DNA from 2 places in the Enterococcus sp. DJ147D b genome. Region 1 is predicted to be linked to the other one. Evidence: predicted binding sites of a transcription regulator. Region 1 holds the regulator's gene; the other holds the start of a gene.
What was found. The regulator HrcA, encoded in region 1, represses chaperone genes, less so after heat shock. The targets are predictions, from matches to a motif close to TTAGCACTCNNNNNNNNNGAGTGCTAA.
Positions count from the first base shown of each region.

Region 2: the regulator HrcA is predicted to act here: its motif matches at 1,878-1,904, upstream of groES (co-chaperone GroES).

Region 1 is NZ_CM177104.1:1,070,005-1,086,011, forward strand. Features, by position in the region: gene hemW (radical SAM family heme chaperone HemW) at 1-911, shown strand, start outside; gene hrcA (heat-inducible transcriptional repressor HrcA) at 1,142-2,185, shown strand; gene grpE (nucleotide exchange factor GrpE) at 2,282-2,845, shown strand; gene dnaK (molecular chaperone DnaK) at 2,892-4,721, shown strand; gene dnaJ (molecular chaperone DnaJ) at 4,983-6,155, shown strand; gene AC4BD1_RS05220 (amino acid ABC transporter ATP-binding protein) at 6,425-7,162, opposite strand; gene AC4BD1_RS05225 (amino acid ABC transporter substrate-binding protein/permease) at 7,164-8,657, opposite strand; gene uvrB (excinuclease ABC subunit UvrB) at 8,916-10,910, shown strand; gene uvrA (excinuclease ABC subunit UvrA) at 10,927-13,752, shown strand; gene AC4BD1_RS05240 (D-aspartate ligase) at 14,016-15,281, shown strand; gene AC4BD1_RS05245 (amino acid racemase) at 15,284-16,003, shown strand.
Region 2 is NZ_CM177104.1:2,245,303-2,261,309, forward strand. Features, by position in the region: gene groL (chaperonin GroEL) at 1-1,517, opposite strand, end outside; gene groES (co-chaperone GroES) at 1,558-1,842, opposite strand; gene AC4BD1_RS10595 (CPBP family intramembrane glutamic endopeptidase) at 2,078-2,731, shown strand; gene AC4BD1_RS10600 (6-phospho-beta-glucosidase) at 2,790-4,223, opposite strand; gene AC4BD1_RS10605 (PTS sugar transporter subunit IIC) at 4,260-5,591, opposite strand; gene AC4BD1_RS10610 (SIS domain-containing protein) at 5,785-6,534, opposite strand; gene AC4BD1_RS10615 (NAD(P)-dependent oxidoreductase) at 6,682-7,311, shown strand; gene AC4BD1_RS10620 (MBL fold metallo-hydrolase) at 7,381-8,190, opposite strand; gene AC4BD1_RS10625 (two-component system regulatory protein YycI) at 8,246-9,118, opposite strand; gene AC4BD1_RS10630 (YycH family regulatory protein) at 9,119-10,438, opposite strand; gene walK (cell wall metabolism sensor histidine kinase WalK) at 10,435-12,270, opposite strand; gene yycF (response regulator YycF) at 12,274-12,978, opposite strand; gene AC4BD1_RS10645 (MIP/aquaporin family protein) at 13,385-14,065, opposite strand; gene AC4BD1_RS10650 (DegV family protein) at 14,152-15,012, opposite strand; gene AC4BD1_RS10655 (DUF1836 domain-containing protein) at 15,005-15,571, opposite strand.

The sequences.
Region 1 (16,007 bases):
TTTTACCTTTTCGATCTGGAAAGGAATTTACTGTTGAAGCGAACCCAGGTGATTTAACTCGTGAAAAGTTACAGGTTATGAAAAATTATGATGTGAACCGTTTATCTATGGGAGTCCAAACCTTTGATAATCGTTTGTTAAAGAAAATTGGTAGAAAACATACTGCAGAAGATGTATACCAAACAATGTCATTTTTGGAAGCAGAAAGCTTCTCTAATGTAAGTATCGATTTGATTTATGCTTTGCCTGGACAAACACTTGAAAATTATCGTGATACATTGGAGAAAGCATTAACACTAGATTTGCCGCATTATTCTTTATACTCATTGATTTTGGAAAACAAAACGATGTTCATGAATTGGGTGAGACAAGGGCGATTGGAGTTGCCTGATCAAGAAACAGAAACGCAGATGTTTGAGGAAACGATTGAAGCAATGGAACGACATGGCCGTCATCAATATGAAATTAGTAATTTTGGGCTGACCGGTCATGAATCACAACACAATCTAATGTATTGGAACAATGATCATTACTTTGGTTTTGGTGCAGGGGCAAGTGGGTATCTCGATCAAACGCGTTATCGAAATAAAGGACCAATCCAACATTATTTACATCCGTTGCGTGAAGGAAACTTACCAATTTTAGAAAAAGAGAAATTATCACGAAATAATCAGATTGAAGAGGAAATGTTTTTGGGTTTACGTAAAAAATCCGGTATCAGCAAACAACATTTTTATGATCGTTATCAACAAACGATAGAGTCACTCTACCAGTCAACATTAGATGCATTAGTGAAAGAAGACTTGTTAGTGAATGCGGACGAAAGAATTTATTTAACCTCCAAAGGTACATTTTTAGGGAACGAAGTTTTTGAAAAATTTTTGTTACCAAAAACGGAAATTAATAAATAAAAATTGTTTAAATTTAATTAAATAAAAAAATAATCACAAATAATTGCGTAGCGAGAAGTCAAAAAAATATTGATTTCTCGCTCTTTTTTGAATAAAATCTATCGTTAGCACTCGGAATGGAAGAGTGCTAAAAAATGATGTGTTTTTCTTGACAGAAAGCAGGCGGCTTGTTATATTAGTAAGTAGGTTAGCACTTAGAAGATAGGAGTGCTAATGAGAGGTGATGGAAGATGTTAACACAGAGACAAAGTGATATTTTGCGTCTGATCATCCAAAACTATACGAGTAGTGGCGTACCCGTTGGTTCCAAAACGCTAATGGCCGAGGGAATTGAAGCGAGTTCAGCGACGATTCGTAACGATATGAAGGCGCTAGAAGAAGACGGGCTACTATTAAAAACTCATTCTTCCTCTGGCCGAATTCCATCTGCAATGGGGTATCGTTATTATGTGGATCATTTATTAAAACCAACTCGTGTAACAAATGATGATTTGCAAGTGATTAGGCAGTCTTTAGGGAAAGAATTTCATGAGATCAACGAAATCATACGTCAATCTGCTGAAATCTTGTCTGAATTGACAAGCTATACGACATTCTCGTTGGGACCAGAAGTGAAAGATCGCCGATTAACGGGTTTCCGAATCGTTCCGTTAAACCATCGGCAAATCATTGCTATCGTGGTGACGGATAAAGGTAATGTTGAAAGTCAGGTATTTACTCTTCCAGCAAATTTGGGGAGTCAAGATTTAGAAAAAATGGTTCGGCTTGTTAACGACCGCTTGGTGGGAGATCCACTAATGACTGTTTATCAAAAATTACGAACAGAGATCCCAATGATCTTACATAAATATTTCCAATCAACGGAAGGTATCTCTTATTTATTTGATGCTGTTTTAGGTCAAGTATTTGAAGATAAAATTTATGTGAGTGGACAAATGAATCTACTTGATTATGAACCCCATCAAGATTTGAATCAGTTTAAGTCGATGTTTTCTTTAATGAGAGATTCCGACGAGCTTACTCAAATGATTGTTCCAATGGATAGTAATATTCATATTAAGATTGGCTCTGAATTAGGTAATGATTTGCTACAAAACATGAGTATGATTCAAGCAAGTTATGAAATTGATGGGCATGGTCGAGGAACCATTGCCTTACTCGGACCAACAAGCATGCCTTATTCACGAATGTTTGGTTTGGTTGATGTCTATCGAAAAGAACTAGCGAATAAGCTGGCTGATTACTATCGTTTGCTTGATTTATCTGGCTCATGATCGTAAGTCCGTATTTCTAAGATTGATAGCAGCTAATCTGATTTTTAGTATGAATAATCAAGACAGCTGACTGAATAATGAAAGGAAGACTGTATCGTGAAAGAAAACCAAGAGGAATTAGACAAAGAATTAAAAGACATCCAGCAAGATTTGGAAGTCGATACAGAAGCTGCGGAAGACTCAGGTGTTTCAGAAGTTGAAGTGGAAAATGTTGAAATCGTCAACTTGAAAGCTGACTTAGAAGAAATGGAAGATAAGTTCCTACGCGCCCGAGCTGAAATTGCCAATATGGCAAATCGCGGAAAAAATGAACGTGAACAATTGCAAAAATATCGTTCGCAAGATTTAGCAAAAAAATTATTGCCTTCAATTGACAACCTAGAACGAGCGCTAGCAACAGAAGTTTCAGACGAACAAGGTGCTAGCTTGAAAAAAGGTGTCGAAATGGTATTAGAAGGTGTCCGTTTTGCACTTAAAGAAGAAGGAATCGAAAAAATTCCTGCGAAAGGCGAAACGTTTGACCCAATGCTTCACCAAGCAGTCCAAACTGTTCCTGCATCTGATGAGTTGCCGGCAGATACGATTGTAGAAGTTTTGCAAGAAGGATACAAATTACACGATCGCGTATTAAGACCAACAATGGTCATTGTCGCGCAGTAATTCGTGCAACTATAAAATAAATTTTATTTAATAAGGAGACGTTAATATGACTAAAATTATTGGTATTGACTTAGGTACAACAAACTCTGCAGTTGCTGTATTAGAAGGAAACGAAGCAAAAATTATCGCAAACCCAGAAGGAAACCGTACAACACCTTCTGTAGTTTCATTTAAAAATGGTGAAATCCAAGTTGGTGAAGTGGCAAAACGTCAAGCTGTAACTAACCCAAATACAATTTCATCAATCAAACGTCACATTGGCGAACCTGGATATAAAGTAGAAGTGGAAGGAAAATCTTACACACCACAAGAAATTTCTGCAATGATTCTTCAATATATCAAAGGCTTTGCTGAAGATTACTTAGGTGAAAAAGTTGAGAAAGCAGTTATCACTGTTCCTGCATACTTTAACGATGCACAACGTCAAGCAACAAAAGATGCTGGTAAAATTGCTGGTTTGGAAGTTGAACGTATTGTCAATGAACCAACAGCAGCAGCTTTAGCTTATGGTTTAGACAAAACAGACCGCGACGAAAAAATCTTAGTATTTGACCTTGGTGGTGGTACATTTGACGTATCAATCCTTGAATTAGGTGATGGTGTCTTTGACGTACTATCAACAGCTGGTGACAACCATTTAGGTGGGGATGACTTTGATAACAAGATCATTGATTACATGGTTGCGGAATTCAAAAAAGAAAACGGCGTAGACCTTGGTCAAGATAAAATGGCTTTACAACGTTTGAAAGATGCTGCTGAAAAAGCGAAAAAAGATTTGTCAGGTGTTTCAAGCACTCAAATCAGCTTGCCATTTATTACAGCTGGCGAAGCAGGACCTTTGCATTTAGAAATGACATTGACTCGTGCGAAATTTGATGAATTGACAGCTGACTTAGTTGAACGTACAAAAATTCCAGTACGCCAAGCATTAAAAGATGCTGGTTTATCACAATCTGAAATCGATGAAGTAATCTTAGTTGGTGGTTCAACTCGTATTCCTGCAGTTGTTGAAGCTGTAAGAAAAGAAACTGGTAAAGAACCAAATAAATCAGTAAACCCTGATGAAGTTGTTGCAATGGGTGCAGCAATTCAAGGTGGCGTTATTACTGGTGATGTAAAAGATGTTGTTTTACTTGATGTAACACCATTATCATTAGGTATCGAAACAATGGGTGGAGTCTTTACTAAATTGATTGATCGTAATACAACGATCCCAACAAGTAAATCACAAGTATTCTCAACAGCTGCTGATAACCAACCGGCTGTAGATATTCATGTTTTACAAGGTGAACGTCCAATGGCTGCTGATAACAAAACATTAGGAAGATTCCAATTAACTGATATTCCTGCAGCACCACGTGGTATTCCTCAAATCGAAGTTACTTTTGATATTGATAAAAACGGAATCGTCAATGTATCAGCAAAAGATCTAGGTACTTCAAAAGAACAAAAGATCACTATCAAATCTTCATCAGGTTTATCAGACGAAGAAATCGAACGTATGGTAAAAGATGCAGAATCAAATGCAGAAGCTGACAAAGCTCGTAAAGAAGAAGTGGATCTTCGCAATGACGTAGATGCTTTATTATTCTCAGTTGATAAAACATTGAAAGAATTAGAAGGTAAAGTAGACGCAGAAGAAGTTCAAAAAGCAGAAGCGGCTCGCGATGAATTAAAAGCAGCAGTTGAAGCAAATAACATTGAAGAAATGAAAACAAAACGTGATGCTTTGAATGAAATCGTTCAAAACTTAACAGTTAAATTATATGAACAAGCTGCACAACAACAAGCACAAGAAAATCCTGAAGCAGCACAAGGCGGAGCAGACGATGTCGTTGATGCTGACTTTGAAGAAGTCGACGGTGACGACAAATAATTAGTTCCCTAGTGTGCTAGGAGTAGACCAAAACAGGAAACTTGGACTTAGCTGAAATCTGTAGATTCGGCTAAAGCCATCTTTTCTGGACTGTCTACCTATTCGTAAAAAAGAGAAGGCTATGGGGAAAGTCGATCCGACTTTTTGCCACAGTCTTTTTCTTTTGAAAGAATGCATGCAGCAGTTTTGGTTTCGTCTAAAATGTGATATGATTACAAGCGATGTGAATTTGATGTATTAGAACCAATAGGAGGAAAGCCTATGGCAACGAAACGTGATTATTATGAAGTCTTAGGAATTTCAAAAGGGGCTTCAGAAGATGAAATAAAGAAAGCTTATCGTAAACTTTCTAAGAAATATCATCCTGATATTAACAAAGAAGCAGATGCAGAAGAAAAATTTAAAGAAGTATCTGAGGCTTATGAAATTTTAAGTGACCCACAAAAACGGGCTGCGTATGATCAATATGGTCATGCTGGCACAGATCCAAATTATGGCGCTGGAGGCGGAGGCGGCTTCGGTGGCTTTGGCGGGTTCTCTGGAGGTGGAGGTGGCTTCGGTGGTTTTGAAGATATCTTTGACTCTTTCTTTGGAGGAGGCGGAGGTCGTTCAGTTGATCCGACGGCACCTCGCCAAGGAGCTGATTTGCAATACACAATTGATTTGAGTTTTGAGGAAGCAATCTTTGGTATTGAAAAAGAAATCAAATATAACCGCGAAGAAGTTTGTCACACTTGTCATGGGAATGGTGCAAAACCTGGTACGGAACCAATTACATGTCAAAAATGTCATGGTTCAGGGACAATCAATGTTGAACGTCAAACGCCACTAGGGCGCGTGATGAGTCGTCAAACGTGTGATGTTTGTCACGGTACTGGAAAAGAAATCAAAGAACCGTGTCCAACTTGTCATGGCTCAGGTCATGAAAAGAAAGCTCACTCTGTGAAAGTAAATGTACCAGCTGGTGTCGAAGAAGGACAACAAATGCGTTTAGCTGGTCAAGGTGAAGCAGGTGAAAACGGTGGGCCGTTCGGTGATTTATATGTAGTCTTCCGTGTAGAAGAAAGTAATATTTTTGATCGTGATGGTTCAGAAATCTATTACGAATTACCATTAAGTTTTGTACAAGCAGCTTTAGGAGATGAAGTTCAAGTTCCAACTGTTCATGGGGATGTTAAATTAAAAATTCCAGCAGGGACACAAACAGGAACAAACTTCCGTCTTCGCGGAAAAGGTGCACCTAAACTACGTGGTGGTGCAACAGGTGACCAACACGTGAAAGTGAAACTAATTACACCGAAGAACTTAAATGAGCAACAAAAAGAAGCGTTACGCTCATTTGCTGAAGCAGGTGGAATGAAAGTCGAAGAACAGCAAGAAGATGGTTTTTTCGATAAGATGAAGGATGCTTTTGGCGGAAAAAAGCGTAAATAATAAAACGGTGAAGTCGACAAATATGTCACTTCACCGTTTTATTGTTTATCTGCTTACTTAATAAAGTGAACTTTTTGAAAATAAACTGAATCAAAAAACGGGTTGTGATACACTCGTAAGTCCTTTGGTAATGAAGGACACGAGTGATAAAAAGAAGTGCTTAGCAATGATTAGTTCTTCTAGAATATGAATCAAAAAAGCATCGTCAAAATCTTGTTCAAGATTTTGACGATGCTTTTCATGTTTTGAAACTGTTTCAGGTTCTCTGGTTAAATATCTAAAACTTTATCTAGGAAATCTTTTGTGCGTTCGTTTTGTGGATTTTCAAAAATTTGTTCAGGTGTTCCGTCTTCAAGGAAGTTTCCGCCGTCAATGAACATGACACGATTAGCGACTTCTTTGGCAAAGCCCATTTCGTGAGTAACGATAACCATGGTCATTCCTTGTTTTGCAAGTTTTTTCATGACGTTCAGAACATCACCGACCATCTCTGGATCAAGTGCAGAGGTTGGTTCATCAAAAAGCATGATGTCTGGGTTCATTGCTAATGCACGCGCAATCGCAACACGTTGTTTTTGTCCGCCTGAGAGCATTTCTGGTGACATATCTTTTTTATCAGCTAAGCCAACTGTATCTAATAGCTTGATGGCTTTTTTTTCTGCTTCTTCGCGAGATTCCTTTTTCAAATCCATTGGCGCAAGAATAATATTTTCTAAAACAGAAAGGTGAGGGAATAAATTAAAGTGTTGGAACACCATTCCGATATGCTGACGAACAAGATTGATATTTGTGTTTTTATCCATTAAATGAGCGCCGTCGATGATGATGTCACCATCCGTTGGCTCTTCTAGACGATTTAAGCAGCGTAGGAAAGTACTTTTTCCTGAACCAGAAGGGCCGATGATACAAACGACATCGCCTTCGTTGATTGAGACGTTGATATCATTTAATACAGTATTTTCACCATATTTTTTTACAAGATGTTCAACTAAGATTTTTTCTGACATCTTACTTCACCTTCTTTTCTAAAACTTTCGCTAATTTTGTTAAAGCGGTAATCAAGATTAAATACATGACTGCGATAATTAAGTAAACATACGTACTTTGTGTGGTACGGGCAACGATAATTTTACCAGCTTGTAGTAATTCGACTACTCCGATTGCAGAGATGATTGTTGTATCCTTCAATGAGATAACGAATTGGTTAACGAATGAAGGAAGCATGATTCGAATAGCTTGTGGCAAGATGATTTTTTGCATTGTTCGGTTATAAGACAACCCTAAACTTCTCGAAGCTTCCATTTGTCCAACGGGAACGGCGTTGATACCGCCACGAACGATCTCTGCAATATACGCACTCGCGTTTAAGGTCAATGTAATAACGCCAGCAATGAAATCTGGAATTGTAAATCCAACAATTCCAGGTAAGCCAAAGAAAATGAAGAAGGCAAGTACCATCATTGGAATTCCACGAATGATATCAACGTAAATGCTTGCTATCATGCGTAGTGCACGAATAGGTGAGACACTGAATAATCCGAAAATAACACCCACTACTAGTGCCAAAGCGAAAGAGACTAGAGCAAGAACGATTGTCATCCAAAAACCACGTAATAATGGTTTGTAATTGTTTTTGATTAAACCGATGATTGTTGATTCGTCTTTGGTTGAGTCTGCTGACTCATTTGAAGTAGCTACATATTTATCAATGATTTTGTCATAGGCGCCTGTGCGCTTTAACTCTTTAAGTCCTTCATTGAACATCGTTAAAAGTTCTGGGTTTTCACCTTTTTTAACTGCGAAGGCATATTTACCACCAGATTCTTTTGGCATTGGGGTATCAATTTTTTGACCTTGTTTGATAGCATAACCAAGAACAGGGTAGTCATCCATGATTGCGTCAATCGCACCAACTTTCAAACCGTCATATAATTGGTCAGCAGCGTCGAAGTACTTGATTTTGTAGCCATATTCTTCTTCATGATTGCTCAGGAATTCAGCGCTTTCGGTTCCGACTTTGGCACCAACTGTTTTCCCTTTTAAATCTTTGTAGGATTTGATTGATGTATCACCTTGTTTTACGCCCAACTGAATTCCGCTATCAAAATAAGTATCAGAAAAATCGTAACTTTGCTTACGTTCATCTGTGACGGTCATTCCGGCAATCATGCCATCAGCTTGTCCAGACTCTAATGCTTGTAACGCAGCGGAAAATCCGCGATAGTCCATTTGGATATTGAAGCCTTGAAGCTCGGAAATCTGTTTCATTAACTCAACATCGATTCCTTCATACTTACCGTCCGTGTTTTGAAACTCGAAGGGTGCAAAGGCAGAGTCGCTAGCAACGACGTATTTGTCTTTTTTTGGCTGAGCCATCTGCATCGACTCGGCGGTACTTGATTCCGTATTGTTTGTTTCTGCATGGGCAGGATTACTAGTTGCAAGTGTGATAAATCCTGCCATTATGAAAATGAACGAGTAGAATAAATGCTTTCTTTTCATAATTACCTCCTAAATTCTCAATATCTATTTATTATAGGTGAAAAGTAATGAATCAGACAAGTTCTGAAACTTAAAAAAATGAAAAAAACAATAAAATCTAACATCCTATGTAAGAAGTTCTAACATGGAATGCCGAGGTAAAGGAGTGGCGAAAGTATGTTCGGTGTGTTATAATTTTTTAGTAAGGAATGCCTTTGCTTTCCTTTTCTTTTTGCAAGTCATAAAATGAAAAGGAATGAATGAAAAGGGGGACGAAAAATGATTGAAAGAGATACCTCTCAACAATTTGAGCTTGTCTCGAAGTACCAACCAGCAGGGGATCAACCTGAAGCGATACGCCAATTAGTGGATGGTGTGGTTGGTGGGGAGAAAGCGCAAATCTTATTAGGTGCAACCGGTACGGGGAAGACCTATACGATTTCAAATGTGATTAAGGAAGTAAATAAGCCAACATTGATTATTGCACATAATAAAACTTTAGCTGGACAATTATATGGAGAATTTAAAGAATTCTTTCCCAAAAACGCGGTTGAATATTTTGTTTCTTATTATGATTATTATCAACCAGAAGCGTATGTTCCATCTAGTGATACTTATATTGAAAAAGATTCAAGTGTCAATGACGAGATTGATAAGCTGCGCCATTCGGCTACAAGTTCCCTTCTAGAGCGGAACGATACAATTGTGATTGCCTCTGTTTCTTGTATTTTCGGATTAGGTTCACCATTTGAATATCAGAAACAAGTTGTTTCAATTCGACAAGGAGCAGAACTTGATCGTAATCAATTGATTCGGAATCTAGTGGGAATCAATTTTGAACGAAATGATATTGATTTTCAGCGTGGTCGGTTTCGAGTACGCGGTGACGTGGTGGAGATTTTTCCGGCTTCACGCGACGAACGTGCTTTGAGAGTCGAATTTTTTGGGGATGAAGTCGAACGAATTCGGGAAGTAGATGCGCTAACTGGAGAGGTGCTTGGTGAAACAGGACACGTTGCTATTTTCCCTGCTACTCACTTCGTGACAAATGATGAACATATGGAACAGGCTGTTGCGAACATCAAAGCCGAACTAGAGATGCGCTTAAAAGTGTTACGAGATAATAATCAGTTACTAGAAGCGCAACGTTTAGAACAAAGAACAAACTATGATATCGAAATGATGCTAGAGATGGGTTACACTTCAGGCATTGAAAACTATTCGCGACATATGGATGGTCGAAAAGAAGGAGAGCCACCTTATACATTGCTTGATTTCTTTCCAGAAGATTTTTTGATTGTCATTGACGAATCACATGTAACGATGCCACAAATTCGCGGAATGTATAATGGTGACCGGGCGCGTAAACAAATGTTAGTTGATTATGGGTTCCGCTTGCCTTCAGCGCTTGACAATCGGCCATTAAGATTAGAAGAGTTCGAGCAACATGTCCATCAAATTATCTACGTCTCGGCTACACCGGGGCCTTATGAAAATGAACAAACGGATAGAGTAATCCAACAAATTATTCGTCCAACTGGTTTATTAGATCCAGTGATTGAAGTTCGTCCGATCATGGGTCAAATTGACGATTTGGTTGGTGAAATCAATGACCGAGTGGAGAAAAATGAACGTGTCTTTGTAACGACGTTGACGAAAAAAATGTCTGAAGATCTGACTGATTACTTTAAAGAACTGGGAATCAAAGTAAAATACCTGCACAGTGATATCAAAACCCTTGAACGGACGGAAATTATTCGTGACTTACGTTTAGGTGAGTTTGATGTTTTAGTTGGGATCAATTTATTGCGTGAAGGATTAGATGTTCCAGAAGTTTCTTTGGTTGCTATCTTAGACGCTGATAAAGAAGGATTCTTGAGAAGTGAACGTTCGCTTGTCCAAACAATTGGGCGTGCAGCACGAAATTCAGAAGGAAAAGTAATCATGTATGCTGATAAAGTAACGGACTCGATGCGTTCAGCAATGGATGAAACGGCACGGAGACGTTCGATACAAGAAGCATATAATGAAGAACATGGAATCGTGCCAAAAACGATTATCAAAGAAATTCGTGATTTGATTTCTATTACAAAAGAGGCAAAAGATGACGCCAAAGGAACAGTCCAAGTTTCTTATAATGAAATGAGTCGAAAAGAAAAAGCTGATTTATTGATGAAATTAGAAAAAGAAATGAAAGATGCTGCGAAAGCTTTAGATTTTGAAACTGCCGCTAATTTACGCGATACAATTTTAGAATTGAAGGCAGCGGAGTAAAGAGCAGGAGGACGAGATGGCTAACGATAAAATTATTATTCATGGTGCCAGAGAGCACAATTTAAAAAATGTAGATGTAACAATTCCAAGAGATAAATTTGTAGTGATTACAGGGTTATCTGGTTCTGGGAAAAGCTCATTAGCTTTCGACACACTTTATGCAGAGGGACAACGACGATATGTCGAAAGTCTCTCTGCTTATGCTCGCCAATTTTTGGGGCAAATGGATAAACCAGATGTTGACAGTATCGACGGCTTAAGTCCGGCGATTTCGATTGACCAAAAAACGACAAGTAAAAATCCTCGTTCGACGGTAGGAACAGTAACAGAAATCAATGATTATCTACGTTTGCTTTTTGCACGTGTGGGCCATCCAATCTGTCCTAATGATCACATTGAGATCACCAGTCAATCGGTTGAACAAATGGTTGACCAAGTGTTAGAGTTACCAGAACGGACAAAGATCCAAATTTTAGCACCAATTGTTGCAAAGAAAAAAGGTCAGCACAAAAAAGTGTTTGAACGAATTCAAAAAGAAGGGTATGTTCGTGTAAGAGTGGATGGTGATACCTTCGACATTACTGAGGTTCCTGAACTGGAAAAAAACAAAAAGCATGATATTGCTATCGTTATTGACCGAATAGTGGTAAAAGAGGGCATTCGTTCACGTTTGTTCGATTCCTTTGAAGCAGCATTACGCTTGGCAGATGGCTATGCTTTGGTTGATGTGATTGGTGAAAAAGAAATGCTGTTCAGTGAACATTACTCTTGCCCTTATTGTGGCTTTACAGTTGGCGAACTGGAGCCACGATTGTTTTCATTCAATGCGCCATTTGGAGCTTGTCCCGATTGTGATGGACTAGGTTTGAAACTAGAAGTAGACCAAGATTTAGTTATTCCTGATCGTACCAAGACCTTGGCTGAAGGAGCAATTGTTCCATGGAATCCAATCAGTTCGCAATACTATCCTCAAATGTTGGCACAAGCGTGTGAAAGTTATGGAATTGATATGAACACACCGTTTGATGAATTACCAGCAGAACATCAAGAAATTGTTTTGAATGGGACAGATGAATTATTCCATTTCCATTACGAAAATGATTTTGGCGGTGTGCGTGACGTGGAAGCATCTTTTGAGGGCGTGCTAAAGAATATTGCTCGTCGTTATCAAGAAACAAGCAGTGATTTTACGAGAGAGCAAATGCGTCAATATATGACGGAATTAACTTGTCAAACATGTAAAGGATTACGTTTGAATCCGCAAGCCTTATCTGTCAAAATTAATGGAACAAATATTGGTGAAACAAATGAATTATCGATCAAAAAAGCAGTTGATTTTTTCTCAGGTTTAACATTATCTGAACAAGAAACGATGATTGCTAAACCGATTTTAAAAGAAGTAAACGATCGATTGTCATTTTTAGAAAATGTTGGGTTGGAATACTTAACCTTGAGTCGGGCTTCTGGAACACTATCTGGTGGGGAAGCACAACGAATTCGTTTAGCCACCCAAATTGGATCAAATCTTTCAGGTGTTCTGTATATTTTGGATGAACCATCAATTGGGTTACATCAACGGGATAATGATCGTTTGATTGGTTCACTGAAGAAAATGAGAGACTTAGGCAATACTTTGATTGTTGTGGAACATGATGAGGATACCATGCGAGCAGCGGATTATTTGATTGATGTAGGACCAGGTGCTGGTGAGCAAGGTGGACAAATCGTTGCAGCTGGAACGCCTGCAGAAGTTGCGAAAGACCCACGTTCATTAACAGGACAATACCTATCAGGAAAAAAGAAGATTGCTGTACCAACAACACGTCGCCAAGGAAATGGTGAAGCAATTAAAATTACTGGAGCAGCAGAAAATAACTTGAAAAACGTGACAGTGAAGTTTCCTCTAGGAGAATTCGTGGCAGTCACTGGTGTCTCTGGTTCTGGAAAAAGTACTTTGGTTAATGGTATTTTGAAAAAAGCTCTTGCACAAAAATTGAATCGAAATTCAGCTAAACCGGGTAAATTCAAAACAATTTCTGGTTATGATAGTATCGAAAAAATCATTGATATCGATCAAAGCCCCATTGGCCGTACACCAAGAAGTAACCCAGCAACTTATACAAGTGTCTTTGATGATGTTCGTGATCTTTTTGCACAAACAAATGAAGCTAAAATGCGTGGCTACAAAAAAGGACGCTTTAGCTTTAACGTAAAAGGTGGCCGATGTGAAGCTTGTCGTGGTGACGGAATCATCAAAATCGAAATGCATTTTTTACCTGATGTTTATGTTCCTTGTGAAGTGTGTCATGGCAAACGATACAATTCTGAAACGTTGGAAGTACGGTATAAAGGAAAAAATATTGCTGATATTTTAGAAATGACTGTTGAAGACGCTGTAGAATTCTTCCAACACATTCCTAAAATTCATCGTAAATTAAAGACAATCGTGGATGTCGGATTAGGTTACATTACGATGGGGCAACCAGCGACGACATTATCCGGTGGAGAAGCACAGCGGATGAAATTGGCCAGTGAATTGCATAAAATATCCAATGGTAAGAACTTTTATATTCTTGATGAACCGACAACGGGGCTACATGCAGATGATATTGCACGTTTACTAGATGTTTTACAACGTCTAGTGGATGCAGGAAATACGGTATTAGTAATCGAGCATAATCTAGATGTCATCAAAACTGCGGATTATATCATTGATTTAGGGCCTGAAGGAGGCGATGGTGGCGGAACGATTTTAGCCACTGGGACACCAGAAGATATTGTTAAGGTAAAAGAGAGTTACACTGGACGATATTTAGAAAAAGTAATGGAAGAAAAGGTCTAAAAATTAAAAAATGGTGATATGGTTAAAAAAACTTTAAAAGATGATAAAACACTTGTTTTTTTAGATAGCATCTTCTAAAATACATTACAAGGTAGTTCTTTCTACACTGAATTGGTATAGATAAAACTTCCTATAAGTTCAATCCGTTCAAAAAAGAATTGAGCAATCGGAGGAGTTTCCTTTGATTGCTTTTTTCTTTATGGTATGATATTCCTTGTGTAGTTAAATAAAGAATCAGTAGATTAATGAGTAAGTGAGAGATTGTGATGAATAGTAATGTAAATGAAGAATTTATTCCTATATTATTGGGAAGTGATATGAACGTCTATGGTATGGCTCGTTCATTTAATGAAGCCTATGGAAAAGTGTGCCAAGCCTATGCTTCAAACCAACTTGCACCAACCCGTTATAGTAACATCGTGAGTGTCGAAGTGATTCCCGGTTTTGATAAGGATCCAGTTTTTATCGAAACAATGTTACGTTTGGCAAAAGAAAAATATTCCGACCACAGCAAAAAATATTTATTGATTGCTTGTGGCGATGGATATGCAGAGTTGATATCTCAGCATAAAGAAGAACTCTCGGCATACTTTATTTGTCCGTATATTGATTATTCATTATTCAAACGGTTAATCAATAAGGTAAGTTTCTATGAAGTTTGCGAAAAATATCAACTTCCTTATCCAAAAACATTAATTGTTAGAGAACCAATGTTAGTGGATGGTCGTTTGGAACAAGAACTGCCATTTGAATTTCCAGTTGCATTAAAACCAGCGAATAGTGTCGAGTATCTTTCTGTCCAATTTGAAGGACGAAAAAAAGCATTTATTATCGATAATCGTGAAGAGTTTGATTTGATTTTAGGACGAATTTACGAAGCTGGATATACGAGTGAGATGATTGTTCAAGACTTCATTCCTGGAGATGATAGCAACATGCGTGTGTTAAACGCTTATGTTGATGAAAATCATCAGGTTCGTATGATGTGCTTGGGACATCCGCTCTTGGAAGATCCAACACCTGCGTCAATTGGTAATTATGTGGTAATTATGCCAGATTACAATGAAAAAATTTATCAGACAATCAAGAAATTTTTAGAAACAATCGAGTATACTGGCTTTGCGAATTTTGACATGAAGTATGATCCACGTGATGGTGAATATAAATTATTTGAAATTAATTTACGCCAAGGACGTAGTAGCTTCTTTGTTACATTGAATGGGCTTAATTTAGCACGTTTTGTTACCGAAGACAGAGTATTCCACAAACCATTTACAGAAACTATTTATGGTACAAAAGATTCTTCAGATGCAAAACTGTGGATGGGCGTACCAAAAAAAATCTTCTTAACGTATGCAAGAGAGAATGAAGATAAAAAAATTGCAGAAAAAATGATCCAGGAAAAACGTTTTGGCACAACTGTATTTTATGATGGCGATCGTTCATTGAAACGTTGGGTGTTAATGAAATATATGTTCCATAACTATATTCCTCGATTCAAAAAATACTTTCATGTGAAAGAAGGCTAGTCATGGAAAATTTTTTCAGTATTTTGGGCGGTATGGGAACAATGGCGACGGAAAGTTTTGTCCGCTTGATCAATCACCGCACAAATGCAACTAAGGACCAAGAATATCTAAACTATGTATTGTTCAATCATGCAACGGTGCCTGATCGAACTGCTTATATTTTGGATCGTGAAAAGGAAAATCCAATTCCTTATTTGCTCGATGATATTGAAAAGCAAAACCTACTACAGCCCAATTTTATCGTATTGACATGTAATACGGCGCATTATTTTTTTGATGAGCTACAAGCAGCAACGGCTATCCCCCTCTTGCATATGCCAAGAGAAGCGGCCAATGAATTAGTTCGTCAACAAACAACTGGTTCAGTAGCCTTGTTAGGTACAGAAGGCAGCATGAAGGCAGGGATTTACGAGCGTGAAGTAAAACAATTAGGATTTGATGTAGTGATTCCTGATGAAAAGTTACAAGCGAAAATCAGTCATTTGATTTATCATGATATCAAAGAATCAGACTACTTGAATGAAGCTTTATACTATGAAATTTTAGAAGAAGTGGTTGGCCGGTTAAACTGTGAAAAAATCATTTTGGGATGTACCGAATTATCATTGATGCAAGAATTTGCTTCGGATAATACGTACCCAGTCATAGACGCACAATCGATTTTGGCTGATCGAACAATCGAGTTAGCAGAGAAATTTCGGAAACAGTCTTCTAAACAGTAGTAAC
Region 2 (16,007 bases), 1.2 Mb from region 1:
GAAGCAGCATTTTGCAATGCAGAACGTGTTACTTTCGTTGGGTCAACGATACCGGCTTCCACCATGTTTACCCATTCGCCTGTTGCTGCATTGAATCCAGTACCAAGTTCAACATTTTTCAATTTGTCAACGATTACTGAGCCTTCATATCCAGCATTTTCAGCGATTTGACGAATTGGTTCTTCTAATGCACGAACAACGATTTTAATCCCTGTTGCTACGTCACCTTGAGCTTCTACTTCAGAAACTTTACCAATGACATTCACTAATGCAGTACCACCACCAGATACCATGCCTTCTTCTACGGCAGCACGAGTAGCATTTAGCGCATCCTCAATACGTAATTTCAATTCTTTTAGCTCAGTTTCAGTCGCCGCACCAACTTTGACAACTGCAACACCACCAGCTAATTTAGCTAAACGTTCTTGTAATTTTTCACGATCGAAATCAGAAGTTGTTTCAGCAATTTGGTTTTTGATCAATTGAACACGTGCATCAATTGCTGTTTTATCGCCAGAACCTTCAACGATTGTTGTATTATCTTTATCAACAACGACTTTTGAAGCATTTCCTAAGTTATCAACCGTTGCATCTTTCAATTCTAGACCTAAGTCATCAGTGATCACTGTACCACCTGTCAAAATAGCGATATCTTCAAGCATTGCTTTACGACGGTCGCCAAATCCTGGTGCTTTGACAGCAACTACATTAAATGTTCCACGAATTTTGTTCAAGACTAATGTTGGTAATGCTTCGCCATCTACGTCATCTGCAATGATCAATAATGGACGAGATTGTTGTAAAATTTGTTCTAATAAAGGTAAGATATCTTGAATATTTGAGATTTTTTTATCTGTGATCAAGATATAAGGATTATCTAAAACAGCTTCCATTTTGTCATTATCAGTGACCATGTATTGTGATAAATACCCACGGTCAAATTGCATTCCTTCAACAACATCTAATTCTGTTTCGATTCCTTTTGATTCTTCAATTGTGATTACCCCGTCGTTACCGACTTTTTCCATTGCATCTGCAATCAAATGACCCACTTGTTCTGAACCAGAAGAAACAGCAGCAACTTGTGCGATTGCTTCTTTTGAATCAACAACTGTAGAAATATTGTGTAATTCTTCTACTGCTGCTTTTGTAGCTAATTCAATTCCTCGGCGAATACCTAAAGGATTAGCACCAGCAGTTACGTTTTTCAAACCTTCTCTAACGATTGCTTGTGTTAAAACAGTAGCAGTAGTTGTACCGTCACCTGCAATATCATTCGTTTTTGAAGCAACTTCAGAAACTAATTTTGCACCCATGTTTTCAAAATGATCTTCTAATTCAATTTCTTTTGCAATTGTTACCCCATCATTAGTAATCAATGGAGAACCATAAGATTTTTCTAAAACAACATTACGACCTTTTGGCCCTAAAGTAACTTTTACTGTATCAGCTAATTTATCTACGCCACGAAGCATTGCTGCGCGTGCGTCTTCTGCGAATTTCAATTCTTTTGCCATGATTGGTTTCACCTCAATAATAAATTTTATTTATCTAACTTTACTCAACGATCGCCATAATATCTTTGCCAGAAACGATCAAATATTCTTTGCCTTCAAATTTCACTTCTGTTCCGGCATACTTTTCAAACATTACTTGATCGCCTTCTTTAACAGCGGCAGGAACTTTTTCACCGTTTTCTAATAAACGGCCTTCACCAACCGCAACGATTCTACCAGTTTGTGGTTTTTCTTTTGCAGAGGAAGCTAAGACGATTCCTCCCACAGTTTTTTCTTCTTCTTTTGCGACTTCGATGATGACACGGTCACCTAATGGTTTTAACACGATAAATCCCTCCGATAACACGATTTTTAGTTCTGTTAGCACTCTTACTCATCGAGTGCTAACCTACATTTTTAATAATACTCATTCTGCTCCTTTTTTGCAAGCTTTTTAAATCAAAGAAATCTGATTTTTTATTTTCATCGGCGAACAACTTTCGTATGGTATAATTACCAATAAATCTTGACTACTAACACAGGTAAGCCATCTTTTATAAGAGCCTGCAAGGAGGAATTTTATGTCATTAAAAAAATATAGTCTACTAAGCATTTTTTGCTACGGTTTAGTTTTTGTTTCCCCTGTACTTTTGAGCATTACTGGTATTGTTACTACTTCGACTGGTTTGATTTCAGCGACAACGATCACGTATTTACTAGGAGCTTTGATTCTACTATTTCTGTATTTTAAGCAAAAAGAACCTTTAACGATAGAAGCAGATGTACCCAAAGCAAGTGTTCCTGAAATCATTTTGCTTGGATTAGGTGGTATTTTGATAGCGATCCTTTTACAAGGTGTAGCTGTCAGAATAGAAACTTTTTTATTTGGTCAAAGCGCTCCATCTGAAAATACGCAAAATATCATCCAGATGATTTTAAAAGCACCTGCCTTTATTTTAGCAACGACTATTGGTGGCCCAATTATGGAAGAACTTGTTTTTCGTCGTAGCATTCTAGGTCTTATTAGTCACTACTCTAATTTTTGGGTAGGCGCTGTAATCAGTTCTCTACTTTTTGCCGTTGCACATGCAGATGGACATCTATTAGTTTACTTTTTTTTGGGTTTCTTCTTTAGTTTATTGTATAAATCAACTGGTCGAATTTGGACTTCGATGATCACACACGTTGGTATGAATACATTAGTTATCGTTGTACAGTTGTTGATCCAAAAATAATTTTCACCTTCAATTAAAAACTGCGACAAAATCATTTGAGATTTTGTCGCAGTTTTTTTTAGCTTAATGTTTCACCGTTCGTAGCAATAACTTCCTTATACCAATCAAACGATTTTTTCTTGCTTCTTGCCAATGTCCCATTTCCTTCGTTGTCCTTATCAACATAGATAAAGCCATAACGTTTTTTCATTTCTCCTGTTCCAGCCGAAACCAAGTCAATGAATCCCCATGGCGTATAGCCCATTAAATCAATACCGTCATATTCAACAGCGTCTTTCATTGAAGCAATATGTTCTTGTAAATACTCAATACGATAATCATCTTCAACTTGTCCGCTTTCCCCAATCTCATCGATCGCGCCAAATCCATTTTCCACAATAAATAATGGTTTTTCGTAACGTTCATTGAACCAGTTCATTGCGTAGCGTAAGCCCATAGGATCAATTTGCCAACCCCAATCAGATGCTTTCACGTAAGGATTTTCTACTAAATCTGCTGCTTCATCATAATCAAAAGTTGGTGCTTTTCCATGATCTTTGATTGCAAACGACATGTAGTAACTAAAGCCAATATAGTCGACACATCCTGCCTTTAAAATATGGGCATCTTCTGCTGTTCGATCTAAGTCAAATCCTTTTCGTTTGAAGTATGCATCCATATAACTTGGGTAATGACCTTTGCAATGCACATCAGTAAACCAATAGCGTCTTTGCATTGCAACTGTTGCTGCCATCATATCATTGGGACTACATGAGTAACTATAGATTGGAACCATGGCAATCATACACCCAATTTCAAAGTTTGGATTGATTCGATGACCAATCTCCACTGCCTGCGCACTTGCTACTAATTCATAATGTGCAGCCTGATACATGATTGCTTCGCGATCTTCGCCTTCTTCATAACGAATACCAGAATTAGTAAATGGTGCGAAATCTTCATGGAAATTTGCTTGATTGTTGATTTCATTAAAGGTCATCCAGTATTTCACTTTCTCTTGATAACGAGTGAAACAAGTTTCCGCAAATCGAGTAAAAAACTCAATCATTTTTCGATTTCGCCAGCCCCCATATTTTTTCACCAAATGATACGGCATTTCAAAATGAGAAAGTGTGATAACTGGTTCAATTCCATACTTTAAACATTCATCGAATAGGTCATCATAAAATTGTAATCCTGTTTCATTTGGTTCTAATTCGTCACCTTTTGGAAAAATTCTGCTCCAAGCAATGGATGTTCGAAAACAATTCAATCCTAATTCCGCAAACAAACGCACATCTTCCTTATAGTGGTGATAAAAATCAATTGCCTCATGATTAGGATAATATTTGCCTTCAATCACACCATCTGTAATTTCTCTTGCTACACCATTTTTTCCAGCAGTCATGACATCAGCAACACTAACACCTTTGCCTCCTTCTTGCCAACCACCTTCTAATTGATGGGCTGCTACTGCACCGCCCCATAAAAAATCTTTTCTCAATACGCTCATACGATCGACTCATTTCTTGTTAATTTGTAAAATCGTTTATAAAACTTGTGACTCTTCTAATTGATCTGCTTCCTCAAAAGAAAGATCATTTTCTTGTGCATAATTCATTGCATCGATTTTCTTCACAAATGGTAGATAGATAAAGAAACCAACTGCTAAAACAAATGTTTGTAACAATGCTGCTTGCCAGCCACCTACTAAAAAGCCTGAGATAATTGGTGGTGTTGTCCATGGTACTTGTACAGCTGTGAATAACGGAACTAGTCCTGTATACAAAGCAAAGTAAGTGATCACGCCAGAAACAACTGGCGTTGCAATAAATGGAATGGCCATAATCGGGTTCATTACAATCGGTGTTGCAAAAATAATTGGTTCGTTAATGTTAAAGATAGCTGGTGCTAAAGATAAACGACCAAGTTGTTTGAACTGCGCTGATTTTGCAAAGAAAACCATGAACATCACGACACCAATTGTCATTCCAGCACCTGTGACTGTCATAAATTGATCTAAAAATTGTTGTGTAACGATATGTCCACCATTCGCAACAGTCAATGCTTTACCAGACTCAAGAATCTCTGTGTTTGCTAATGAATTTGCTTGTAAGATTGGTCCCATGATCCCGCCGACAATCGTTGAACCATGTACCCCAAAGAACCATAAGAATGGAACTAAGAAACCAAGCATCAATGCACCACCAAGTGAATCAGTTACACCTTGCATTGGGCTTTGGATTACTTCGTAAATCCATTGAATCATTGTTGTGCTGAAGACTGCATCAAAGAAAATATATACAAGCATTGCAAAAGTGATCAACACAGCTGCTGGAATCAATGCAGTAAATGAGTTAGCCACATTATCGGGCACTTGCTCAGGCAATTTGATTCGAATATCTCTTTTTAGGAACCAAGTGTAGCCCCATCCAACAAATAATCCCACCAAGATTGCACTGATCATTCCTTGACCACCAGTCCAAGCTTTATCAATTACGTTCCCAATTACAACACCAGATTCTGCATCCGTCACATCTGAACGCATTGTTAATAAAAAGATAACTAATGCAATCATTCCTGCTGGCAATCCTTCAAATCCTTCGTCTTTAACGTAAGAATAAGCAATCCCAACTACTGCAAAAATTGCCATGATCGCAAATGAAGCACCATACGCTTGATTAAAGTAAACAGCAAGACCAGAATTATTGACCCATTCTGAAACGGCTGTAACTGGGAAGTTCGCTAGTAATAGAAAAACCGAACCAACAATGGTGAAAGGCATTGTATATAACATCCCATTACGCAAAGCAGTAATAGGCTTTGTATTAACAAATTTTAAAACCGGAGGTAAAACTTTCTCATTAATCCATTCGTTCATAATACATCTCTCCTTATCCAAGTAAATTAAAAAAATCATCCAATAAAAAATAAGTGCACTTCATCCAATAAATCCTTTTCTATACTCCTTTCTTTCACTTTATATCCGTTTACATATATAACTATAACTAACCTTGCCAAAGAAAAAAAGAGCTCAGCCGTATGCAGGAACATGTTCCAACAAAAAAAACAGGCTAATGTGCTCTTTCCATTTCTTGACTCGCTTTTTGCGCTAACATTTCTAATAAGGTCACCACTGGGACTTGTGTCGTAAGATTCAGTGACTCCTCTTTTCCTCTTGTTTCTGGCATATAATAAGACAAATTGTAGTCTGCCAAACGAGCAATCGTTGACGTTTCGTCATTGGTAATACTCAAGACTTTCGCACCATAACGCTTAAAAGCTTCTGTTTTTTCGATCATTTCAGACGTCTCACCTGATACGGACAAAATAATCGCTAATGTACTTTCTAAACCACGAGAAGGAACTGGGGCGAATGGATCAGTGATACTATATGCATTCAATCCTAAATTGATAAAGTAGCGGCTGCCATATAATCCCAGGACACCACTTGTACCAATTCCAGAAAAAGCAACATGACGAGCTTCTACAATCATTTGTACTGCTTGTTCCAAAACGATTCGATAGCTTTCATTGTTGACTTTTTTCAAAAAAGAATCCACTTGAACAGTTGCATCATAAAATTGTTCAAACATTTGCTGCTTCGCTTGTGTCTGATAATTTTTGATTGCAAATTTCAACTCGGAAAAACCTTGTAAACCTAATTTGTTACAACAACGTAAAATCGTCGTGGTCGACACATGACACGCATCTGATAATTGACGAATCGTCATTCTTGAAACTTCCTCTAAATTGGCAATCAAATAATTATAAACAATCATTTCTAGTTCATTTAACTGCTTTATTTTTTCTGATTCAAACACTGTTTTCCCTCCCCTCATTATCTTTTAATTATAACAGAGCAATAAATATAAAAGAAAGTCTGGCACTGAATTCTTCCAGAAAAAACCAATTCTTTGACCCTACTCACATAACTTCATACAATAAAGGAAATGATAGGAGGTTTTTTGATGAAAATAGCAATTATTGGTGCAACTGGTCACGCAGGTTCATTGATTTTAAAGGAGGCCCTTGCTCGTCAGCTCGATGTTACAGCCGTTGTCAGAAATGCCAAAAAACTAACAGTAGCTGTTCCATTTATTGAAAAAGATTTATACGATTTGGCGACTGAAGACCTTGCTTCTTTTGACATTGTTATTGATGCATTCAACGCACCCGCAGGCAAGGAAGAAATGCATCAAACGTCCCTTGCTCATTTAACAAAAATTTTAACGAATACTTCGACTCGGTTACTTGTCGTTGGCGGTGCGTCTTCTCTATTTACTGACCCAGAAAAAACAACTCGGATGATTGACCAAGTACCAAAAGACGCGCCTTTTTATCCAACAGCTTTCCATATGTCACAAGCGCTTACTCATTTAAAAAACACAAAGGGACTTCGTTGGACCTATATCAGTCCGGCTGCGTTCTTCAATCCAACTGGCGAACGAACTGGAAAATATCAATTAAATGACGACTTTCTTCACAACAATGCACATGGAGAAAGTGTTATCAGTATGGCGGACTATGCCATTGCTTTAATTGATGAGGTCTTAGCAGATAAGCATGAAAACGAGCATATTAGTGTTGTAAGTCAATAAAGTAAATAAAAAATCCCAATAGTTTAATCAAACTGTTGGGATTTTTTATGATATTTTTGGAACAATTTGTTAGATTGAAAACAATTCCGTTGCTTGATCTGGATCCGTATCGTACACATCAAAATCAGACCCCACACCGAAATCTTTTTCTTTTAATATGTTTTCCATCGTCAAATGAGCTAGCTCTTTCAAGTTATTTTCCTTACTCAAGTGACCTAAATAAATACGTTTCGTTCGATTACCAATCACATCAGTCATCACTAATGCACCATCTTCATTTGATAAATGACCACGATCTCCTAAAATTCGTTGTTTTAAATTCCACGGATACGAACCCATCCGCAACATTTCCAAGTCATGATTACTTTCCATCAGATAACCATCTGCGTTTTCAATAACCCCACGCATATAATCACTACAGTAACCAGTATCCGTTAACATCACGAAAGAACGATTTTCTTTGTAGATACGATAAAACTGTGGCGCAGCCGCATCATGCGAAACACCAAAACTTTCAATATCGACATCTCCAAAAGTTTGGACTTTTCCCATTTCAAATAAATGTTTTTGCTCGACGGGTACATTACCGATCAACGGCGACATTGCTTCCCACGTTTTTTCATTGGCATACACGTCTAAATGGTATTTCCGTGCCAGTACACCTACACCATGAATGTGATCTCGATGTTCATGCGTCACAAGAATACCATCTAAGTCTTCAGGTTTACGATCAATTTGAGCCATCAAGGAAGTAATTTTTTTCCCGCTAAGACCTGCATCCACCAATAGTCGTTTCTTCTCACTTTCCAAATAAAGTGAGTTTCCTGAACTCCCACTCGCAAGGATACTGATTTTAAAAGCTGGTTTTTCTTGGACCATTTATTTATTACTTCCCTTCTTCACACTGTAAACTTTTTTCATTATACCTACTTTTTTAATTATCTTCCACTTTTGGAACCACATTATTTGTCACAATGGTGTTACTGAATGCATTAACGGATTCAATTTGAACACTTTTATCACTTGTTTCAATAGCCACATACCAAATTGGAACGTACACATTTTTTTCTCGAACCTTTACGATACAAGAATAAGCAAGTTGACGCCATAAAATTTTTGAAGAACTAGGAATCTTATTATTCACATAAAGCGTTTGGATTGCTTCTTCTTCTGAATATAGATCCATTTTTTCACGTAGCTGTTCAATATTCGTCAAATGTGTTTGCGTATATTTCGTCAGTTGGTAGACACCATCATCCTTTTCCACCATAAAATTGATTTCAGCTGTATCATCATGAAATGGAATTCCTTCATACGACTGACTCGCCTGAATCTCTAGTGAATCTCCGTCTAATGTCGAGAAATTCGTCATAAATTCATATTCATCGCCATAAAGCACATTATTTTGGCTATTCAAAAATTCCGTAATCGAATGTTTAGTTTGTTTATTGTCGATCTTGTACTTTTCGGATTCTTCAGTGGCAAACGTCTTCGTTAAAGTAGACAGCCCGTCAAAAGTGATGCCGCTACGAAGCAACCCCGTAGAATTCTTTTTTCGATGTTGTGTTAAGACCGTGCCTAAATCACTTTGTTCAGCACTTAAATAATATCCTTGCTTGCTCTCAGAAGAAATATTCCCTGAATAAGAAATATCATCACTAGCTAGACGATTTTGTATTGACTCCGTTTGATCTGATCGTATCACATTGTTTTCTTGGTTCATTGCCTCGTGATAACTGCTGAATAAAAAAATATTGAGACCTAAGAAAGCTAGGAAAAAAATCCATTCAATTTTTTTAAAGTCCACTTAGTTCGCCTCCATTTCAGCTAGTTTGTTAGACAATTCACTGGCAGAGTACCAATTCCCTTGATATTTCACATACCATTCTGGTAGCAAATCTACGACTCGGTTTGTTTCTTTGATATTTTGCCACGTATAACCAATGATGACCGATTCAAGTTCTTCTTTTTCCACACCATGGGTAACCAATTGTTGAATCACTTCAGCTGTGCTAGCCAATTCTACTGATTCATCTGAAGGGATAGGTACTTGAATCGCATTTAAACTAGTCTGAATGTTCACTTGCGCTTTTTCACTGGCTTCATCATTAATCGTTATCCCAACTTTTCCTTTACTATCCGTACCAAATACTGGGAAGCCTTCAACAAAAATCCGATAATCGATTTGGTTATCTGTGCGATCAAAATAATGAAGATTTCCTAAGCTACTACCAATTTTACTGATGTATGGAAAACTTTTTGAATAAATATTTCCATTAGCATTTGTATCAGACAATTCTCCTCGAAAATCGACAACTTGACTAGCAGAATGAATTGTCATTGTTTCATTCCCACCATAAAAAATCAATTCGCTACTTTCATCATTGTTTTTTACTTCATCAGGTGACTGGAAGAAAGCATTTCGAAAAAGTGTATAAGGTTGTTGCGATAGAATGTAACTGTATTTTTTTAACTTGATTGGTGATTCTGTATCATATTGTTGAGCAATCACAGATGCTTTTTTAGACATTTTAGTCCATTTATTTTCATCGAAAGATAACTCTTTTTCAATATCCTCCCAATTTAGAGAGATATTGGCTTCATAGATTGTTTGATGAACAAAGTCCAAGAAACGGATTTTTTTATTTTTTTCATCAAACTGGATACAAGTAAATGAAATCATCTCCGCATCATTGGATAGACTACTTATGTCTAAGTTCAATCCAAATGCTTGGATGTATTCTTGTAACAAAAAAGGAGCAAGATAAGTTAACTCAAAACCTTCCGAAAGTTCCTTTTTCTGATCGAATTCAGTTTTATTTCCTGTAACCACTGCTGCAAGTTTGCCAAAACGAGCTTTACCGATAACTGTTTGTAAACGCGAAACTAAGTTCTCACTATTGGTTTCTCGAATATTCTCTCCTTGGACCCACGTCACATGGAGTGGCAAAAAAATTTCTGAAGATTTTCGATTAGCCTGTGATTCAGTCATCACTTGCGTACTTGTTTCATCCACATTCACTGTTTCTTTTCCAGCAGGACTTAGCCAGATAACATAGGAGAAATATAAACTCAGTGCAACCATCAAAACTAGTCCAATCCGGATGATTTTTCCTGAAATTTTCATTCCCACCAGTCCTCCTCGTATGGTTCATAGGGTAGCGAAATATAGAAAGTCGAACCTTGTCCTTCTTTACTTTCTGCCCAAATGGCTCCTCGATGTGCTTTAACTACTTCACGTGAAATTGCTAAACCAAGACCTGTGCCACCTTGCGCACGTGCTCGAGCTTTGTCTACACGATAAAAGCGTTCAAATACTCGATTCAAATCTTTTTTAGGGATGCCTAGTCCTTGGTCAGTTACACTTAAAATGACATTGTTATGTGTTTCTAATAAGCGACAAGTGATTGTTCCTCCATCAGGAGAATATTTAATGGCATTATTCATAATATTATCGATTACTTGGATAATTTTATCGGTATCCACTTCGACCCAGAGATCTCGTTGAGTAAATTCACGGCGAATCGCATATTTCTTTTCTTGATTGCCAACCATCATGTCGAAACGATCGAGGACGAAATTGATTAGCTCATTAAAATTGACATATTCTAATTGTAGTTGTGTATTCCCCGTATCCATTCGAGAAAGATTCAATAAGTCATTGATCATCCGAATCATACGGTCTGTTTCATCTAAAGTTACCTTCAAGAAATTCGGAGCAATCTCTTCATCTTGCCATGCACCTTCGCTCAACGCTTCAATATAGCTACGCATACTTGTTAATGGTGTGCGCAGTTCATGTGATACGTTGGAAACAAATTCGCGACGTTCACGTTCTGTTTTTTCTTGCTCTGTTACATCATGCAATACAGCAACCAAGCCACTAATAAAGCCTGATTCACGACGAATCATCGAAAAGTCAACGCGTAAAATCATCTGGTCGCTTTCGGTAGAACCTGTTGAGCGGTCAAGAACCATCTCATCTGGGTTTTCTAACAATTTACGTAATGTATACTCTTCTTCGATATCAAGTAATGTCAAAATAGACTGACCAATCGCCTCTTCATTTTTAATATCTAACAATGATAAAGCCATATCGTTAATCGTGATAACTTTTCCTCGACGATCGGTGGCAATAACCCCATCCGTCATATGGGAAAGGACACTGTCCAATCGATTTCGTTCAGCTTCCATCGTGTCTTGCGCTTCTTCGATTCGTTCAGCTAACTGGTTAAATGTGTCTGCCAATTGTCCCAACTCATCTTGTCCGTGAACTTTGACTTTTCGACTATAGTCACCTCGCGCAATCCGGATAGCTTGTTCACGCATTTCGCCAATTGGTTGTGTAATTGAACGAGCAACCAAAACCGACACAATCATCGAGATGAATGCCGCAATCAGCGAAGCCGTGAAAAAGATAATCGCTGTGTTGCTAATTTCTGAATACTTTTGCTCAATATCACTTTTGACGTAAAGAGCCCCGATGACGGCATCGCCGGTCGGGGACAGAATAGGCTGAACATTAATATTTACCCGTTTGTCATCTGAATCAAGTGCGACATAACGTTTAGTAGTAAAATCATCAACGGCTACATAATCATTTTTTTTACCGATAGAACTTTGTTCACTTACATCTGTTGTCCCCCGAATAATCCCTTTTTCATCAACCACACGAATTTCGATAATATCGCTTGAAGCACTATTTTCGATAAAACGCTTGATATTCCCATTGACCTCATCTGGATCTGCCGTATCTTTTCGACTAAGTTCAGGACTAATCGTTGAAGCTAATGAGACAACTGTCTGATTCATATCTTTGATAAACGTGTTGATCGTGGAGCGCTCCAAACCACGTATAAAATACGCACCAATAATTTCAATCGAAATCAATAAAATCAAAATGAATGTAATCGCGATTTTAAAATTGACTGATCGAAAAAAGCGGACCTTTTTCTTCATTGATTACTCCTGTTCTGGGTTACGCAAGTAGTAACCAACACCACGACGTGTAACTAGATAGTTCGGGTGACTTGGATTGTCTTCGATTTTTTCACGTAAGCGACGCACCGTAACATCAACTGTTCGTACATCACCGAAATAATCATAACCCCAAACAGTCTGTAATAAGTGTTCACGTGTCATTACTTGTCCAATATGTTTTGCCAAATAGAAAAGCAATTCAAACTCGCGATGTGTTAGTTCAATTGTTTCCCCACGTTTTGTTACCATATAAGCATCTGGGTGAATAGTTAAATCACCAATGGTCAATTCAGATGGTGTCACCTCTTCGACTTCTTTTGCAGCTGCTGCACCACGACGTAAATTTGCTTTGACACGAGCAACCAACTCTCGATTCGAAAACGGTTTCGTCACATAGTCATCTGCGCCAAGCTCTAATCCTAAAACTTTATCAATTTCAGAATCTTTTGCAGTTACCATGATGATTGGCATGTCATAAGTTTTACGAACTTCTCGCGCTACTTCTAGTCCGTCCATTTTGGGTAACATCAAATCTAATAAAATCAAATCAGGAACTACCTCTTCGACTTTTTCTAAGGCTTCTTCGCCATCGTACGCAGTATAAACATCGTAACCTTCTTTTGTTAAATTAAACTTAACGATATCCGAAATCGGCTTTTCGTCATCGACAACTAAAATTTTCTTCATAAAGAGCCACCTCTTTTTTATTATTGTCATACCTTTTCATTATACCGTATTTCGAGATTTGTTTCATCCTTGCATTTTGAAATGAGAAGGAAACTTAAAAAGGTTGTGAGGCAAAGCGGTCAGCTCCGAAAAAATAAGGAGCAACTGAAAAAAATAGCCTCATATATTTTTGATCCGTTACGAATTATTTCGAGGAGTTGCTTTGGGAACACCGTGTAAAAGGTTGTGAAAGAATTATCTAGTCCGTAAATATAAGGAACACTCACACAGAATAGTTTTTACTTTTGCAATGACTATTCATTCATCTAAATTTTTTTTTACTACTAGCGAAAAAGAATGGCACACGATTTATTACAAACAAAAAAGCCAGAACATTTCTGTCCTGACTTCTCTCTTTTTAGAAAGCTTAAGCTTCTACGCGATCGTTTTCAGTATTTAATAAATATTTTGCAACAAGTGCTGCAAGGATTCCACCTACGATTGGTGCTACGATAAATACCCAAACTTGTTCTAACGCTTGGCCGCCAACTAACACAGCTGGTGCTAAACTACGTGCTGGATTAGCTGACATTCCTGTTAATGGAATACCAACGAAATGAATCAATGTTAATGACAACCCAATCACTAAACCAGCTAAGCTACTGTTTCCTTTTGTTTGGCTTGTAACAGTCATGATAACTAATACAAAGATAAAAGTTAAAATAATTTCAACTGATAATGCACCTACTGTACCCATTTCAAAAACATTTTGTCCCAAGTTTTCAACACTTTTACCTGCTGAATCAAGCAAGCCAGATAATGTTAATGAAGCTGCAAATGCCCCAACAACTTGACCAACGATATAGTAAACTAATTCAGTAGCTGAAATTCTTTTATTCATCCACATTGCAATCGAAACGGCTGGATTTAAATGAGCGCCAGAAACAGTACCAATACTGTAAGCTGCTGCAACGATTGTTAAACCAAATGCTAACGCGATACCGGCAATCCCAACAATCCCTTCTGCACCTCCACCTAGTACGGCTGCGCCAGTCCCAACAAAGACTAAAATATAAGTGCCAATAAATTCTGCAATACCTTTTTTCATAAAAAAATACATCTCCTTTCTTTGCAATTATATCATTTTCTTGAAAATTTCCAAGAAATTGCATTCTTGAGATATATTCTTTTCGATCAAGCTTCCAAAATTTGAACACCTACACCTAACAAACCTGGTCCAGTATGCACCACTAAAGCAGGCGAGATTTGACCAAAGTACATTTGTTGTACTTGTGGAAACTCTTGTCGTAGTCTTGCTTCCATGGCATGTGCTTCCTCTTCTGCAGCTCCATGTGCCACAGCTAAATTGAAAACTTTTGCGTTTCCTACTCGTTCTTTAATTAAAGCTACGGTTTTATCCAAACTTTTTTTTCGACCTCTGGCTTTAGCAACAGTGTAATAAATTCCCTCTTCATTACAAGAAATAATGGGATTTAATTTCAAAGCTGTTCCTAAAATGGACGCAACTAAACCAATACGACCACCTTTTTGTAAATATTCTAGCGTCGCCACGTTGAAGAAAACCTTTGTTTGTTTCACTAAAATTTCCAATTGTTTAATGACTGTTTGCCAGTCCATTCCATCTTCAAGCCATTGTGCTGCCTGAATAGCTGAGAAACCTGCACCAATACCAATATTTTTCGTATCAAGAATATATGTTTCTAACGCTGTCTGTTGTTCAGCAATCAGTCGCACAACATTATAGGTTCCAGATAAACCGCTAGAGATTGTAATCGCTAGCACTTTTTCGTATCCATCTGCTTTAATTTGATCAAAAATAGCAGTAATCGTTTCACCATCAGGCAATGAAGTTCCCGGAATTTCTGTTGGTAATTTTTCATAAATTTCTTCTGGGGTAATGTCTACCTTATCAATATATTCACGATCTGAATAAATAATTTTCAAAGGAATCATATACATATGGTATTGTTCCATCAGTTCTGCCGGAACATCTGTACCTGAATCAACTAAAATCGCAATTTTTTCTTTATTCATTTGATTTCTCCCCTTTTAGATAATCTGTTTCTAACATAATTGTTTTTTCTGCAAGTAATTTTAAGGCAAAAGATAAAGTCGCCGTTTTAACAGCAATCCTTTCGATCGGCATTGTTTGATTTAAAATGAGTGGTGCTTGCTCTTTTCCTTGTGACTGTTGACTGATTAAATGAATAGCGGCTTCCTGTTCTTCGCAAAATAAATTATAAGCTTCCCGAATGCCGATCACTTTTCCTTGAAACAGGATTCCGTTTTTGATTTCTGGAATCGTCAAGACTTGTTTTAAAGTTGTAATTGCGATTAAAAAAGCAACATGTTGCTTATTGTAACGTTTTTTGACAGGTGCTGGGATCAATTCTTGTTTAACATAATTATTGACCATCGAAGACGTCAATAATGGATGCTTTTCTCCTTGGATAATCGGTGATAGATAACGATCAATCAGAGTGATCACCTGATCCATGTATAACTCTAAATCGGGTAATTCTTCCCATCGTGGTAAGCAAAATGTTTCGATATCCGTTCCCCACGCAACTAATTGTTCACGCATTTTTTCCATTAGTTCGTCTCCTTTTCTGATTTCACCAACATCATATCAAAGTTATCAAAAACATTCAATCTAGTTTTAAAAACTAGATAATTTTCTTAATTTTCATTATATAAAAAAGTTGGAACAAAAAGAAAGACTCAAACAGCAAAAAATGATTGGCCTAGAATCCTTTTCAGAATTTTAAGTCAATCATTTTTTGTTCATATAGAAAAATTCTATCCATAACTCTTTGAGCACTTCAACAAAACTTACGAAGAAAAAGATTCTTTGACAAAAGATCTTTTTGGCAGCTGTGCAATAAATGTTCCCCATTTGCATTTGTATTAAGCAAATCGTTTTTTATATTCTATACTTCCTAAACACGTTTATAAATTAAAAAACATGTTCACACCTTAGGGAAACCCCTTACAATTTCATATCCAATATTTATACTAATAAGTGAAGA